2 regions of the Duganella caerulea genome follow, and region 1 is predicted to be linked to the other one. Evidence: predicted binding sites of a transcription regulator. Region 1 holds the regulator's gene; the other holds the start of a gene.
The links. The regulator sigma-54, encoded in region 1, starts transcription at its own class of promoters, with help from an activator protein. The targets are predictions, from matches to a motif close to TGGCANGNAANCTGCTTT.

Region 1 (7,127 bases):
GACTTCCTCAACGCCCAGCCGAGCGCGCTGGACCTGATGAACGACATCCGCGTCTTCGTCGAGAAGTGGCTGCCGTCCTTCAAGACCGATAACCGCAGCTACCTGACGGTGGCGGTGGGCTGCACCGGCGGCCAGCACCGCTCGGTCTACATGGCCGAGCAGCTGGCGGCCTACTTCCAGCAATCCGAACGCGTCATCCTGCGCCACCGCGAGCAGTAGGCGCCGGCGATCTCGCCCCGGTTACCGCGTGCGGGCCGCGAAACGCATCGCTCGTCAATGGAGGCTAGATCATGGCTGAGAAATTTTTTCCTTACGATCCGGCACAGGCACTCGGCAGCCGCGAGGCCATCGAAGCATTCATGGCTGACGCTTTCGAAACCGGAGATGCCGCACATATCGCCGCAGCGCTGGATGTCGTCGCGAAGGCGCAGGGGCTCACCCAATTGGGCGGTGAGCCATCCCTGAAGAAAACGCTGGCGTTGATGAAGTCGTTCGGACTAAGACTGACGATCGCCGGCACTGCCGACGCGACTCAATCCAGGTGACGCAGCGGGTGGGCGTAGTCCGGCCACACCGGCTGGAAGAAGCGCTGCACCATGGCGGCGTCCACCTCGTCCAGCGAGGCCGGCTTCCATTGCGGCGCGTTGTCCTTGTCGATGACCAGCGCGCGCACGCCTTCGATCACTTCGCCATCCTCGAAGTTGTGGCGCACCAGCGTGCGCTCCATGCGCAGGCAGCCGGCCACGTCCAGCGCGGCGCCGCGTTCGACCAGCTCGTGCGTCACGCACATCATCAGCGGCGAGCGCGTGGCCATGACCTGCAATGTCTTTTGCGCGAAGGCGCTGTCGTCCGTTTTCAGCGAGGCGATGATGGCCGGCACCGAGCCGGCGCCGAAGTGGCGGTCGATGGCGGCGCGCTCGGCCGCCAGCTTGCTGTCGCCCGCCGCGCCCTTGAACGGCTCCGCGAAGGCGGCGATGGCCTCGGCCAGTTCCGCGCCCGCGGTCGATTCCAGGATGGCCGACAAGACCTCCATCGCATCCGCCGGCGCGTAGTGGTCGGCCAGGCCAGCGTACAGCGCGTCGGCCGCGGCTATGGTCACGCCGGTCACGCCGAGATAGCAGCCCAGCTTGCCCGGCGCGCGCGACAGGAAGTAGCTACCACCCACATCCGGGAACAGGCCGATGTTCACCTCCGGCATGGCCATCTTGGTCCGCTCGGTGACGATGCGCACGCGGCAATCGGGGCCGCCCTGCGCCACGCCCATGCCGCCGCCCATGACCACGCCGTCCATCAGCGCGATGTAGGGCTTGGGATAGAAATGGATCAGGTGATTGAGCGCGTACTCCTCGGTGAAGAAGTCCTCCACCTGCGCGCTGCCGCCCTGCGGCGTGGCGCGGCCGGCGTCGTAGAAGAAGCGGATGTCGCCGCCGGCGCAGAAGGCCTTCTCGCTGCTGCTGCGGATGACCACGGCGGCCACGCCGCTGTCGTCGCGCCATGCCATCAGCGCGTGCGTGATGTCGCGCACCATCGCCAGCGATAAAGAGTTCAAGGCCTTGGGCCGGTCCAGCGTGATGAAGCCGGTTCCGTTGCTGACGCTGGTGTGGACGTATTCGCTCATGAGGTGCGCAGGATAGTGGTGAAAACCCTATTCTATGCGGGCGCAAAAAAGGGCGCCAGTGCGCCCTTAGTTTGATGGTGCCGGGGCCGTTGTTATAGGGCGGCGGCAGCGGGTTCGTAGCTGTCCGGGAGATGCTTGATCGCATCGTGACCGTGCTCTTGGACCTTGGCTTTGTACTTCATGACCTGCCGATCCAGCTTGTCGACCAAGGTGTCGATGGCGGCGTACAGGTCCTGGGACAGGCTTTCCACGTAGACGGTCTTGCCCGACATGCGCAGGTTGATTTCAGCCTTCTGGCGTTTCTCTTTCTCTTTAAGGTTATCTACGGTCAGGATGACAGCAATATCAATCACTTGATCAAAGTGGCGGGTGACGCGTTCCAGCTTGCTCTGCACGTATTCACGGATGGCCGAGGTCACTTCGAGATGATGTCCACTGATGGTGAGATTCATACACACTCCTAAAGATAATGTCGCTTCTTACGGTTAGTGCGGGGCCCATTGCTACCGGGCGCGCAGGAACCAAGTAACTACAAAGACTTGCGGAGACTGACTGGCGGGATCTTTAAAGCTTCGCGATATTTGGCAACAGTTCGTCGCGCAATCACCATGCCTTGTTCTCCCAGCATGTCCGCAATCTTACTGTCGGATAAAGGATTTTTCGGGTCTTCTGCTCCTGTCAATTGCACGATGAGTGCGCGTATCGCCGTCGAACTTGCTTCCCCCCCCGCTTCGGTGGCGACATGGCTACCAAAGAAATATTTCAACTCAAACATGCCATGCGGGGTCAGCATATATTTTTGAGTTGTTACACGAGAAATAGTGCTCTCGTGTAGACCCAGTGTATCAGCAATTTCGCGAAGCACAAGGGGGCGCATGGCGACCGCGCCATGCGAGAAAAAGTTCTTTTGTCGTTCTACTATCGCTTGTGCGACGCGCAAGATCGTGTCGAAACGCTGGCGCATATTCTTGATCAGCCACTTGGCTTCCTGCAGCTGCGCGCCCATCGCGCCCTCGCCTTTTCCCTGCTTGAGCAGGTTGGCGTACATGGCGTTCACGCGCAGGCGCGGCATGACGTCGTTGTTGAGGCTTACTTGCCAGCCGTTGCGCGATTTCTTGACGATCACGTCCGGCACCACGTAGTCCGACACGTCCGACGCGAACGCCGAGCCCGGATGCGGATTGCACTGGCGAATGACGGTTTGTGCCTCGCGCAAATCCTCGTCGTCGCACAGCAGGGCCTTCTTCAATTTGTTGAAGTCGCGCTGGGCAAACCAGGTCAAATGATTTTCCACGATGGCCAGCGCCATGCGCCGCGTGACCATCGGAATGCCCGGCAGGCGCTTGATCTGCAACGCCAGACATTCGGACGCGTTGCGCGCACCCACGCCCATCGGGTCGAAGCTTTGCAGCAGCGACAGCGCGGTGCGCAGTTCGTCGAGGTCGACCTCCAGCTCTTCCGGCAGGCGGGCGTGGATCTCTTCCAGCGCTTCCTCCAGGTAGCCGTTCTCGTCCAGCGCGTCGATGATCAGCTCGACCAGCGCGCGGTCGCGCATCTCCAGCACCGTCACGCGCATCTGCTCCATCAGGTGCTCGCGCAGCGTGCAATGGCTGGCCTCCAGTTGCGGACGCGCATCCTCGTCGTCGGGCGCCTTGCTGCGGCCGGCGTCGCTCCAGTCGACGTCGGCGTCGCTGCTGGTGCTTTCGGTGTCGGCGGCCGGGCCGTCGTAGTTGTCGGCGTCGGCGGCGGGCGCCTCCTGGGCGTTGGGCGGGCCTTCCGGCGGCGCGTCGCCGACCGGGGCTTGCTGGCTGATGGCGCCGTCCGACAGCAGCCGCAGCGAGCGGTCCAGCGGGTCGTCAAGGCGCTCCAGCAGCGGATTATCGGTCAGCAGCTGTTCCAGTTCCTGATGCAGCTCCAGCGTCGACAGTTGCAGCAGCCGGATCGACTGCTGCAGCTGAGGCGTCAGCGCGAGGTGCTGCGACGTGCGCAGTTGCAAAGACTGTTTCATGGGTTTTACATACGGAAGTGTTCACCCAGATACACGCGACGCACCGATTCGTTGGCGATGATGTCGTCTGGCCGGCCTGAAGCCAATACCGTGCCCTGGTTGATGATATATGCGCGGTCGCAGATGCCCAGCGTCTCGCGCACATTGTGATCGGTAATGAGGACGCCGATGCCGCGTTCCTTGAGGAAGCGCACGATGCGCTGGATCTCAATCACGGCGATCGGGTCGACCCCGGCGAATGGTTCGTCGAGCAGCACGAAGCGCGGGTTGGTGGCCAGTGCGCGCGCGATCTCCACGCGGCGGCGCTCGCCGCCCGAGAGCGACAGCGCCTGGTTCTCGCGCAGCTTTTCGATCTGCAAATCGGCCAGCAGGGTGTTGAGCCGTTCATCAATGGCAGCCTTGGATAAAGGCTTGCCGTCCACTTTCTGGATTTCGAGGACGGCGCGGATATTTTCTTCCACCGTCAGCTTGCGGAACACCGACGCTTCCTGCGGCAGGTAGGACAAGCCGAGCGAGGCGCGGCGGTGGATCGGCAGCGAGGAGATGTCGGTGCCGCTGATGTCGATGCTGCCGGCGTCCGACGGCACCAGGCCGACGATCATGTAGAACGAGGTGGTCTTGCCGGCGCCGTTGGGGCCGAGCAGGCCCACCACTTCGCCGCATTCCACTTGCAGGGAGACGTCATGCACGACCTGGCGCTTGCCATAGGTCTTTTGCAGGCCGCGTACGATCAGGGTGCTACCGCAGGATGGTTCCATGCTCACTTCTCCGTGGCCGGTGGCGTCGACGCGGCTGGCGTCGTTGCTGGCGTGGTGGCCGGCGCGGCCGGACGGATGGTCGGCTGGATCACCATGGTGCCGCGGCCGGCGCCCGGCTTGCTCTCGCCGGTGACGGTGTTCTTCACGGCGAACTGTTCCTTGCGGCTGTCGTAGGAAATAAACTCGCCGTTGACCTCGTCGCTGAGGCGGCCGCCTTCGAGGCGGCGCACCTTGGCCTTGGAGAACAGCTTGACCAGGTCGGTCTTGTTGCTGTATTCGATGCGCTCGGCCTCGCCCTCGACCCACTGGTCGCCGGCGCCGTCGCGCTTCTGGCGGAAGGTGGCCGGCGTGCCCGGCGTGCTGGTCAGCACGACGAAGTCATAGCCTTCCGGGTCGGTGGTCATCACCGCCTTGGGCGACTTCAGCAGCAAGGTGCCGCGCGTCAGGATCACATTGCCGATCAGCGTCTTGACCTGCTTGACGTCATCAATCTGCAGATCGTCATACTGGATCGTGGTCGGCTTGGTGGAGTCGGCTTTTTCCGCGTGGGCGGCACAGGCCGCCATCAGCAGCACGGCGGCCGACAATATCAATTTTTTCATCGTCATTCCATTCTTCATCGTTGGTTCTTCAATGGCCGGGGCGCGGCGGCAGCACCAGCTGCCCGCGTCCGCCCAGCTGCACTTCGCGGGTGGCGTTGTTGGCCTTCATGCCGACGCCGTTGGCGGTGGCGTTGCCGATCTCCAGCGCCACCGGCGCGGTGGTTTCCATCCGTTCCTCGTCCGGATACACCGTCAGGGTCGATGTCGTCATGCGCAGCGCCTGCGCCTTCGGCGTGGCCGGGCGCACCACGTCCACATTACCACTGAGCTTGACGCGCGTATTGCCCTGATCGACATGGGCGGTGTCGGCATGCATATTCATCGGCGGCTGGTCGCCCGACAGGCTGTGCACGTACGGCTTGTCGATGTCGGACGCGTCGCCGACCGGCCGGTGGGTCAGCTTCTCGCCGGAGATGATGTAGGCCGGCTGGCCGGTCTTGTTCATGCGTACCATGCTGAAGCGGTCGATGATGTAGTCCGGCTCGTCGCGATGCTGGTCGGCCTGCGCCTGCTGGCCGGCCTGGTTGACCACCTGCACCAGCCAGAAGCTGCCGACGGCGACAAACACACCGACCACCATCACGATGGTCAACTGCCAGCGGTGGGCTGTTCTCTTATGCATGCTCGGTCCTCGTCAAACCAGGAACTGCGCCATCACGCGCTCATACGTGCCCTGCGCGTGCAGCAGCAGTTCGCACACTTCGCGCACGGCGCCGCGGCCGCCGGCGGCCACCGTGGTGTGGTGGGCGCGCTCCAGCACTTCGGCGCGGCCGTTGGGCACGGCCACCGCGAAGCCGACGCGCGTGAGGATCGGCAGGTCGACCACGTCGTCGCCGATGAAGCCGACCTGCTCGGCGGTGAGGCCGGTCTTTTCCAGCAGCGCGTTGAACGGCGTGAGCTTATCGTGGCCGCCCTGGTGCAGGAAGCCGATGCCGAGGTCGGCCGCGCGCTTGATCACTTGCGGCGAGGTGCGCGCGCTGATGATGGCGGTCTGCACGCCGGACTCCTGCAGCAGCTTGATGCCCAGGCCGTCGTGCACGTTGAAGGTCTTGAGCGCCTCGCCCTCGGCGCCGTAGTGCAGGCTGCCGTCGGTCAGCACGCCGTCGACGTCGAAGATCATCAGCTTGACGCGCGCGGCGCGTTCCACATAGGTCGGTTCGGTCATCAGATCACCTTGGCGCGGGTCAGGTCGTGGATGTGCAGCGCGCCGACCAGCTTGCCGTCGGCGTCGGTCACCAGCATCTGGTTGATGCGGAACTGTTCCATCACGGCGACGGCGTCGACCGCCAGCTTTTCCGGCGAGATGCTGCGCGGGTTGGCGTGCATGACGTCGCGGATCACGACCTTGGTGAAGTCCTGGACCTTCTCGATCATGCGGCGCAGGTCGCCGTCGGTGAACACGCCGATTGGTTTGTTGTCGGCGTCGACCACGGCGGTCATGCCCATGCCCTTCTGCGTGATCTCCAGCAGCGCGTCGGTCAGCTTGACGTCGGCGGTGACCTTCGGCACGGCGTCGCCGCTGCGCATGACGTCGCGCACGTGGGTCAGCAGGCGGCGGCCCAGCGCGCCGCCTGGATGGGAGCGCGCGAAATCTTCTTCCTTGAAGCCGCGCAGGTCCAGCAGCGCGACGGCGATGGCGTCGCCCAGCGCCAGCGTGACGGTGGTGGAGGTGGTCGGCGCCAGATTCATCGGGCAGGCTTCCTTGGCCACGGCCACGTTCAGGTGGACGTCGGCGATGTCGGCCAGGCTGGAGCCGGGCTTGCCGGTCATGGCGATGACCTTGCTGCCCATGCGCTTGACCACCGGCAGGATGGTCATCAGCTCGGCGCTCTCGCCGGAATAGGAAATGGCGATGAAGGCGTCGTCGGCGGTGACCATGCCGAGGTCGCCGTGCGCGGCCTCTGCCGGATGCACGAACAGCGCCGGCGTGCCGGTCGAGGCCAGCGTGGCGGCGATCTTGCGGCCGATGTGGCCGGACTTGCCGATGCCGGACACGACCACGCGCCCCTTGCAATTCAGCAACAGTTCGATGGCCTGCACGACGCTGTCGTCGGCGTCCAAGCGGGCATTCAGGGCGGCGATGGCCTCGGCCTCGTTTTGCAGGGTGTCGCGGGCAAGGCGCAACGCACGCGCGGCCATAT
Region 2 (7,127 bases), on a different contig from region 1:
ATCATGTGGTACGACACGGCCGAGAACCAGTCCAGGTTCGGGAACATCTTCTTGATGTCCCACATGACGGTTTCCAGGCGCTCGGCGATGTCGAACATTTTCATCGAGCCGGCTTCCTGCGACAGCTTGCGCGCCACTTCCTTGATGACGACGTTGCGCGGATCGGAGATGGTGTACACCGGATGGCCGAAACCGATCACCACTTCCTTGTTGGCGACGCGGTTGCGGATATCCGCTTCGGCTTCGTCGGCGTTCTCATAGCGCTTCTGGATCTCGAAGGCGAATTCGTTGGCGCCGCCGTGTTTGGGGCCGCGCAGCGCGCCGATCGCGCCGGTGATGGCGGAGTGGATGTCCGAACCCGTGCCGGCGATGACGCGGCTGGTGAAGGTGGAGGCGTTGAACTCGTGTTCCGCGTACAGGATCAGCGAAGTATGCATCGCCTGCACCCAGCTGTCGGATGGCTTCTCGCCGTGCAGCAGGTGCAGGAAGTGGCCGCCGATGGAGTCGTCGTCGGTCTCCACGTCGATACGCTTGCCGTTATGGCTGAAGTGATACCAGTACAGCAGCATCGAGCCGAAAGAAGCCATCAGGCGGTCGGCGATGTCGCGCGCGCCCGGCACATTGTGGTCGTCCTTTTCCGGCAGCGTGCAGCCGAGCACCGAGACGCCGGTGCGCATCACGTCCATCGGGTGGGCAGATGCGGGCAGTGCTTCCAGCGCGGACTTCAGCGATTGCGGCAGGCCGCGCAGCGAACGCAGTTTGGCTTTGTAGCCTTTCAGTTCGGCGCTGGTCGGCAGTTTGCCGTGGACCAGCAGGTAGGCGATTTCTTCGAACTCGCAGGTGTTGGCGACGTCGAGGATGTCGTAGCCGCGATAGTGCAGGTCATTGCCGGTTTTGCCGACGGAGCACAGTGCGGTGTTACCTGCGGTGACGCCGGACAGGGCGACGGATTTTTTTGGCTTGAAGGTAGCTTCGGTCATTTCAGGGTCTCCTCGAATCGATTATTTTTTCTGTGCGGCGAACAGTGCATCCAACTTCTGCTCGAAGCTGTGGTAGTTGATGCGTTCATACAGTTCGGCGCGGGTTTGCATGGTGTCGACCACGTTCTGCTGGGTGCCGTCGCGACGGATCGCGCCGTAGACGTTTTCCGCAGCCTTGTTCATGGCGCGGAAGGCGGACAGCGGATACAGCACAAGGCCCACGTCGGCGCCACGCAATTCGTCCACGGTGAACAGCGGCGTCGAGCCGAATTCGGTGATGTTGGCCAGCACCGGCACTTTGACGGCGGCGGCGAATTTTTTATACATATCGAGGCTGATCATCGCCTCCGGGAAGATCATGTCGGCGCCGGCTTCGACGCAGGCGACTGCGCGCTCGATGGCGGCGTCCAGGCCTTCGACGGCCAGCGCGTCGGTGCGGGCCATGATGACGAAGTTCTCATCGGTGCGCGCATCGACGGCGGCGGCGATGCGGTCGACCATCTCCTGCTTGGTGACGATCTCCTTGCCCGGACGGTGGCCGCAGCGCTTGGCGCCGACCTGGTCTTCGATGTGCATGGCGGCGGCGCCGAACTTGATCATGGACTTGACGGTGCGCGCCACGTTGAAGGCGGAGGCGCCGAAGCCGGTGTCGACGTCGACCAGCAGCGGCAGGTCGCACACGTCGGTGATGCGGCGCACGTCGGTCAGCACGTCGTCCAAGTTGGAGATGCCCAGGTCCGGCAGGCCGAGCGAACCCGCCGCCACACCACCACCCGACAGGTAGATCGCCTTGAAACCGGCGCGCTTGGCCAGCAGGGCGTGGTTGGCGTTGATCGCGCCGACCACCTGCAGTGGGGACTCTTCTTGTACGGCTTTGCGGAACGCGGCGCCTGCGGAGTATTGACTCATGTTCTGACCTTTCAATGTTGCAGTGAAGTTGGGCTATGCTTTGCAAGCGGCGTGCCAGATAGGCATGTCATATAAATCAATGACTTACGAAATTACGGTGTTGCATTCATGTTTCAATTTGAAACATCGAAACAGATGAACTACAATTGAAACATGCGCCATTCCACGCCCCTGCCCTTCGATGCCAACGACAAACCGGTGATCTGGACGGTTTCCGTCTCGCGCCTGTACGACCTGTTCCGCGACATCACGCTGGAATACGACGACCTGGCCACGATCGAACCGATCAACCTGGGCTTCGACGAGGCGGCGCGGCACATCCGCGAGCGCATGGCCACCGAGCGTTGCGACGCCGTCATCGCCGCAGGCTCCAACGCGGCGTATTTGAAGGGCCGGCTGTCGGTGCCGGTGGTGATCGCCAAATTCAGCGGCTTCGATGTGATGCAGGCGCTGGCGCGGGCGCGTCGCATGTCGGACCGCATCGGCATCGTCACCTATCAGGACCGCTTGCCGGAACTGGCCGAATTCGCCAACACCTTCGGCTTCGATGTCGAGCAGCGCACCTACGCCACCGAGGAGGACGCGCGCGCGCAGATCAATGATTTGAAAGCGGCCGGCATCAAGGCCATCGTCGGCGCCGGGCTGATTACCGACCTGGCCGAGGAAGCGGGACTGACCGGCGTATTCGTCTACTCCGCCGCCTCGATCCGCCACGCCTTCGACGACGCGCTGGAAATGGCGCGGCTGACGCAACTCGAAGCTAACCGCAGCCGCACGCGCGGCGCCGTCGTGGCGGACACGCTGCGCGCCAAGCATGGCATCAACGACCTGCGCGGCGACTCCGCCGCGATGGAGACGCTGCGCCAGTCGGTGGTGCTGTACGCGAAATCCCCGGCCACGGTGCTGATACAGGCGGAAACCGGCTGCGGCAAGGAGCTGGTGGCGCAGGCCATCCATCGCGAGAGCCCGCGCACGCTGGGCCAGAACCGGCCCTTCGTGGCCGTCAACTGCGGTGCGATTGCGGAGTCGTTGCTGGAGTCGGAGCTGTTCGGCCACGAGGAAGGCGCCTTCACCGGCGCGCGTCGCGGCGGGCATGCGGGCCTGTTCGAGGCGGCCAATCGCGGCACACTGTTCCTCGACGAGATAGGCGAGATGCCGTTGACGCTGCAAACCCGCTTGCTGCGCGTGCTGGAGGAACGGGAAGTGGTGCGCGTGGGTGGCACGCGGCCTATCGCGGTCAACGTGCGCATCATCAGCGCCACGCACTGCGACCTGGAACAGCGCGTGCGCGAAGGCCGCTTCCGCGCCGACCTGTTCTACCGGCTGGCGGTGCTGCGCCTGACGATACCGCCGCTGCGCGCGCGGCTGGAGGACGTGATGACGCTGGCCGAATGGTCGCTGAAGAATGCGCTGGCGTCGCTGGGCGCGCGCCCGCATCCCAACCTGCATGCCGAGATGGCGGCCTGCGCGCCGCTCCTGCAGCACTACGACTGGCCGGGCAATGTGCGCGAGCTGCGCAACCTGACCGAGCGCCTGGCGCTGTTCCTCGCCGCCGAGCCGCTGCAGGCGTTGACGCCCGCCTTCGTCCTCAGCGTGGCGCCGGAGCTGGGCAGGCGCGTGGCCACGCCGTTCGCCGCTGCCCCCGTCGCTGGTTCCGCCGCAGGTCCCGCCTTCGGCTTCGCCGCCGACTCAGCCTCCGGCGCCCTGCCGCACGCCTTGCCGGCTCCCCGCCGGTCCGCCGAAAGCGTGTCGGACGTGCTGGCCCGCTTTGGCGGCCGGCGCGACGCGGCCGCCGACTATCTCGGCATCAGCCGCACCACACTCTGGCGCAAGCTGCGCGCCGAGGCCGGCGAATAGCGCCTGCGTAGCCGTGCGCCGGCGCCAGATGTACGGCGCTAGAATCCCGACATGACGCCGCCGGAACCCAACTCGCTTAAGGAACAACTGCGCAACATCATCGAAGAGGCGCGCATGGTGCTGCCCGGCATACAGGCGCTGTTCGGGTTCCAGACCGTCGCCGTCTTCAACCAGCGCTTCGACGACCTGCCCGCCGCCGCGCAGGCCGTCCATCTGCTGGCGCTGGCGACGGTGGTAATCGCCATCGCGCTGATCATGACACCGGCCGCCTGGCACCGCATCGTGTCGCCTCAGCGCGTGTCGGAATCGATCGTCAAGCTCTCCTCGCGCATGATCTGCGCCGCGCTGTTTCCACTGGCGGTGGGGCTGGCGCTGGACATGTTCGTGGTCTGCTATGTGGTCTCCAGCTCAGTGGCGGCCGGTACCGCTGCCGCCCTGCTGTCGCTGGCGCTGCTGCTGACGCTCTGGTTCGTCCTGCCGCTGCGTGAGCGCGGCAGACGGCGCTAGCCGGATACCGTTCATCCTTTTAAAAAAACCGCTCATCCAGTAGCCGTCGCCGGTGCGATGGCGGTTCGATAGCATGGCCTCACTTAATCACAACAACGGAGGTCAGCATGCCACGCTCGTTCATCAAACGTATCGCCACCATTGCCGCCAGCCTGGCGCTGGCCTACTCCGCCGGTGCTGCCGCCGCGCCCTCGCATCCGGCCTTCAAGGTGCAGGTCACCGGCCAAGGTGCTCCCGTGATCCTGATCCCCGGCCTGGCATCGTCCGGCGAAGTGTGGGACGGCACCGTCGCCCACTACTGCGGCAGCCGCCAGTGCCACGTCGTCACCCTGGCTGGATTTGCCGGCGTGCCCGCCATCGAAGGCCCGCTGCTGCCGGCCGTGGAACGGCAACTAAGCGACTACATCGCCGCCAATAAATTCGACCACCCCATCATCATCGGCCATAGCCTGGGCGGCTTCGTCGGCATGAAGCTCGCCGCCGACCATCCGGACCAGGTGGGCCGCCTGGTCATCGTCGACACCTTGCCGGCACTGGCAGCTGTCCAGATGCCCAGCATAACCAGCGCGCAGATGAAGGAAATGGCGGCCGGCCTGCGGACCCGCATGGAGTCCATGGACGCTGAAACCAAACGCGCCAACCAGATGAAAACCCTGCAGTCCATGATCACCAAGCAGGAAGATATCGACCGCGCCGCCGCTTGGGGCAAGCAATCCGACCCCGCCACCGTCACCAACGCGATGGTCGAGATGATGAGCGAGGACATGCGCCCTGAAGTTAGCCGCATCAAGGCGCCCACGCTGGTGCTGGGCTCCTGGATCGCCTACAAGGATTACGGCAGCAAGCCGATGTTCGAGCAGATGTACAAGAGCCAGTACCAGCAACTGCCCAACGTCAAAGTGGAACTTGCCGACAACGCCCGTCATTTCATCATGTACGACGATCCGGCTTGGATGTATGATCGCATCGATAACTTTTTGAAGTGATTCCATCATGACCGACGACCGTCCACTCATCGCGCGCCTGAACTGGTACTGGCTGTTCCAGCTGGCTGGATGGATGTTCCTGCCAGTGCTGTTGATCGCCATGACGCCGGGCGATAGCCACACACCCCGCATGCTGGGCATCTCCATGTGGGGCGTTGTGACCGGCCTGCTGATTTCGGACACCTGGCACCGGCTGCTCAAGCGCCAGATCCAGAACGGTGTGCGCGTGAGCTGGAAGGCGATGATGGCCGCCATCCTTGTATTGGGGACCATTCATACCGCCGTGCAGACGGTCGGCTACCTGGTCATCAAGCCTTTCGGCGAAGTGCACGGCGTGGCCTGGGTACCGGGCGCGCTGATGTTCTGGTGGGGCGTCTATTTGGTGTGGAACACGTTCTACATGGCGGTGCAGTCGCTGCGCCGCGCCAACCGCCTGGAACAGGAGGCGCTGCGGCTGGAGATCAGCGCCAAGGATGCCGAACTGCGCGCCCTTCAGGCGCAGGTTAATCCTCATTTTTTTTTCAACAGTATGAACAGCGTGCGCGCACTGGTTTATGAGGACAGGGATTCCGCCGCGCTGATGATCGACCAGCTGGCGAGCGTGATGCGCTATGCGCTGCAATCGGGCCAGCACGATACGGTGCCGCTGGCGGCGGAGATCGAAGCCGTGCAAGCCTATCTGGCGATTGAAAAAATCCGTTTCGAGGAACGCATGCAGGTCAGCGTGGAAATCGATCTGGGTCTTGAGCAGGTGCGCATTCCGCCGATGGCCTTGCAGACGCTGGTGGAGAACGCCGTCAAGTACGGCGTCGAGGCCAGCCCCACCGGCAGCGAGATCCGCATCCGCGCGCAGCGCATGGACGACGGCAGGATCCACATCGAAATCGCCAACCTTGGTGCGATTCTGCCGTTTGCCAATTCCACCAAGGTGGGCTTGGTGAACACCCGCAAACGCCTGGCGCTGGCATTGGGTTCGAATGCCAGACTGGATCTGACTGAAAACAGTGGCTGGGTGCGCGCCACGATGACTTTACCGGAGGCCGCTTGATGCGCGCAATATTGATCGACGACGAGCGCCTGGCGCGCGCGGAACTACGCCGTTTGCTGGCGGCGCATCCCGAGGTGGAAATCGTCGGCGAGGCGGCCAACGCGGCCGACGGCATCCAGCAGATCGCCGCGCTCAAGCCGGACCTGGTGTTCCTCGATGTGCAGATGCCGGGCGGTAGCGGCTTCGATATGCTGGCCGCGCTGGACGAGGCGCCCGAGGTGATCTTCACGACGGCGTTCGATCAATACGCGCTGCAGGCATTCGAGGTCAATGCGCTGGACTATCTGCAGAAACCGATCCAGGCGGCGCGCATGGCGGCGGCCTTGCAACGCTGCGCGCTGCGTCATGGGCGCGCGCTGGCGTATGCGGCGGCCGGCGTGCCGGCCGTGGCGTCGACGGCGGCCAAGAAGCTGTTCATCAAGGATGGCGAGCGATGCTGGTTTGTCGGCCTGCAGGATGTGCGGCTGTTCGAATCGGACGGCAACTACACGCGCGTCTATTTCGACAAGCACAAGCCGTTGATGCTGCGTTCCCTGAACCAGCTGGAAGAGCGGCTGGACCCGCAACGCTTCTTCCGCGCCAGTCGGCGCCACATCGTCAACCTGGACTACGTCGACCAGGTCACGCCGAACGATGCCGGCGGCCTCGATCTGCTGCTGCGCGACGACCTCGAAGTCGAAGTCTCCCGCCGCCGCGCCGCGCAGTTCAAAAGCCTGGCCAGCCTCTGAACCAATTCAGCTCAGCTGCGCAACGCCTCGGCGGGCGCCATGCGCATGGCGATCCAGGTGTGGCGGGCGATGGCAATGAGGGCGATGGCCAGCGTTAGCGACAGCGCAATCA

Region 2: the regulator sigma-54 is predicted to act here: its motif matches at 1,929-1,946, upstream of prpB (methylisocitrate lyase).

What each region holds. Positions count from the first base shown of each region.
Region 1 covers NZ_BPWJ01000005.1:63,615-70,741, forward strand. Annotated here, with positions in the region: gene rapZ (RNase adapter RapZ) at 1-219, shown strand, start outside; gene ACUJB0_RS16070 (helix-turn-helix domain-containing transcriptional regulator) at 291-545, shown strand; gene ACUJB0_RS16075 (enoyl-CoA hydratase/isomerase family protein) at 533-1,618, opposite strand; gene hpf (ribosome hibernation-promoting factor, HPF/YfiA family) at 1,711-2,070, opposite strand; gene ACUJB0_RS16085 (RNA polymerase factor sigma-54) at 2,148-3,626, opposite strand; gene lptB (LPS export ABC transporter ATP-binding protein) at 3,632-4,384, opposite strand; gene lptA (lipopolysaccharide transport periplasmic protein LptA) at 4,387-4,986, opposite strand; gene lptC (LPS export ABC transporter periplasmic protein LptC) at 5,015-5,608, opposite strand; gene ACUJB0_RS16105 (KdsC family phosphatase) at 5,621-6,151, opposite strand; gene ACUJB0_RS16110 (KpsF/GutQ family sugar-phosphate isomerase) at 6,151-7,127, opposite strand, start outside.
Region 2 covers NZ_BPWJ01000020.1:36,137-43,263, forward strand. Annotated here, with positions in the region: gene prpC (bifunctional 2-methylcitrate synthase/citrate synthase) at 1-980, opposite strand, end outside; gene prpB (methylisocitrate lyase) at 1,002-1,889, opposite strand; gene prpR (propionate catabolism operon regulatory protein PrpR) at 2,043-3,746, shown strand; gene ACUJB0_RS31015 (DUF6328 family protein) at 3,798-4,253, shown strand; gene ACUJB0_RS31020 (alpha/beta fold hydrolase) at 4,361-5,239, shown strand; gene ACUJB0_RS31025 (sensor histidine kinase) at 5,247-6,287, shown strand; gene ACUJB0_RS31030 (LytR/AlgR family response regulator transcription factor) at 6,287-7,015, shown strand; gene ACUJB0_RS31035 (FtsX-like permease family protein) at 7,027-7,127, opposite strand, start outside.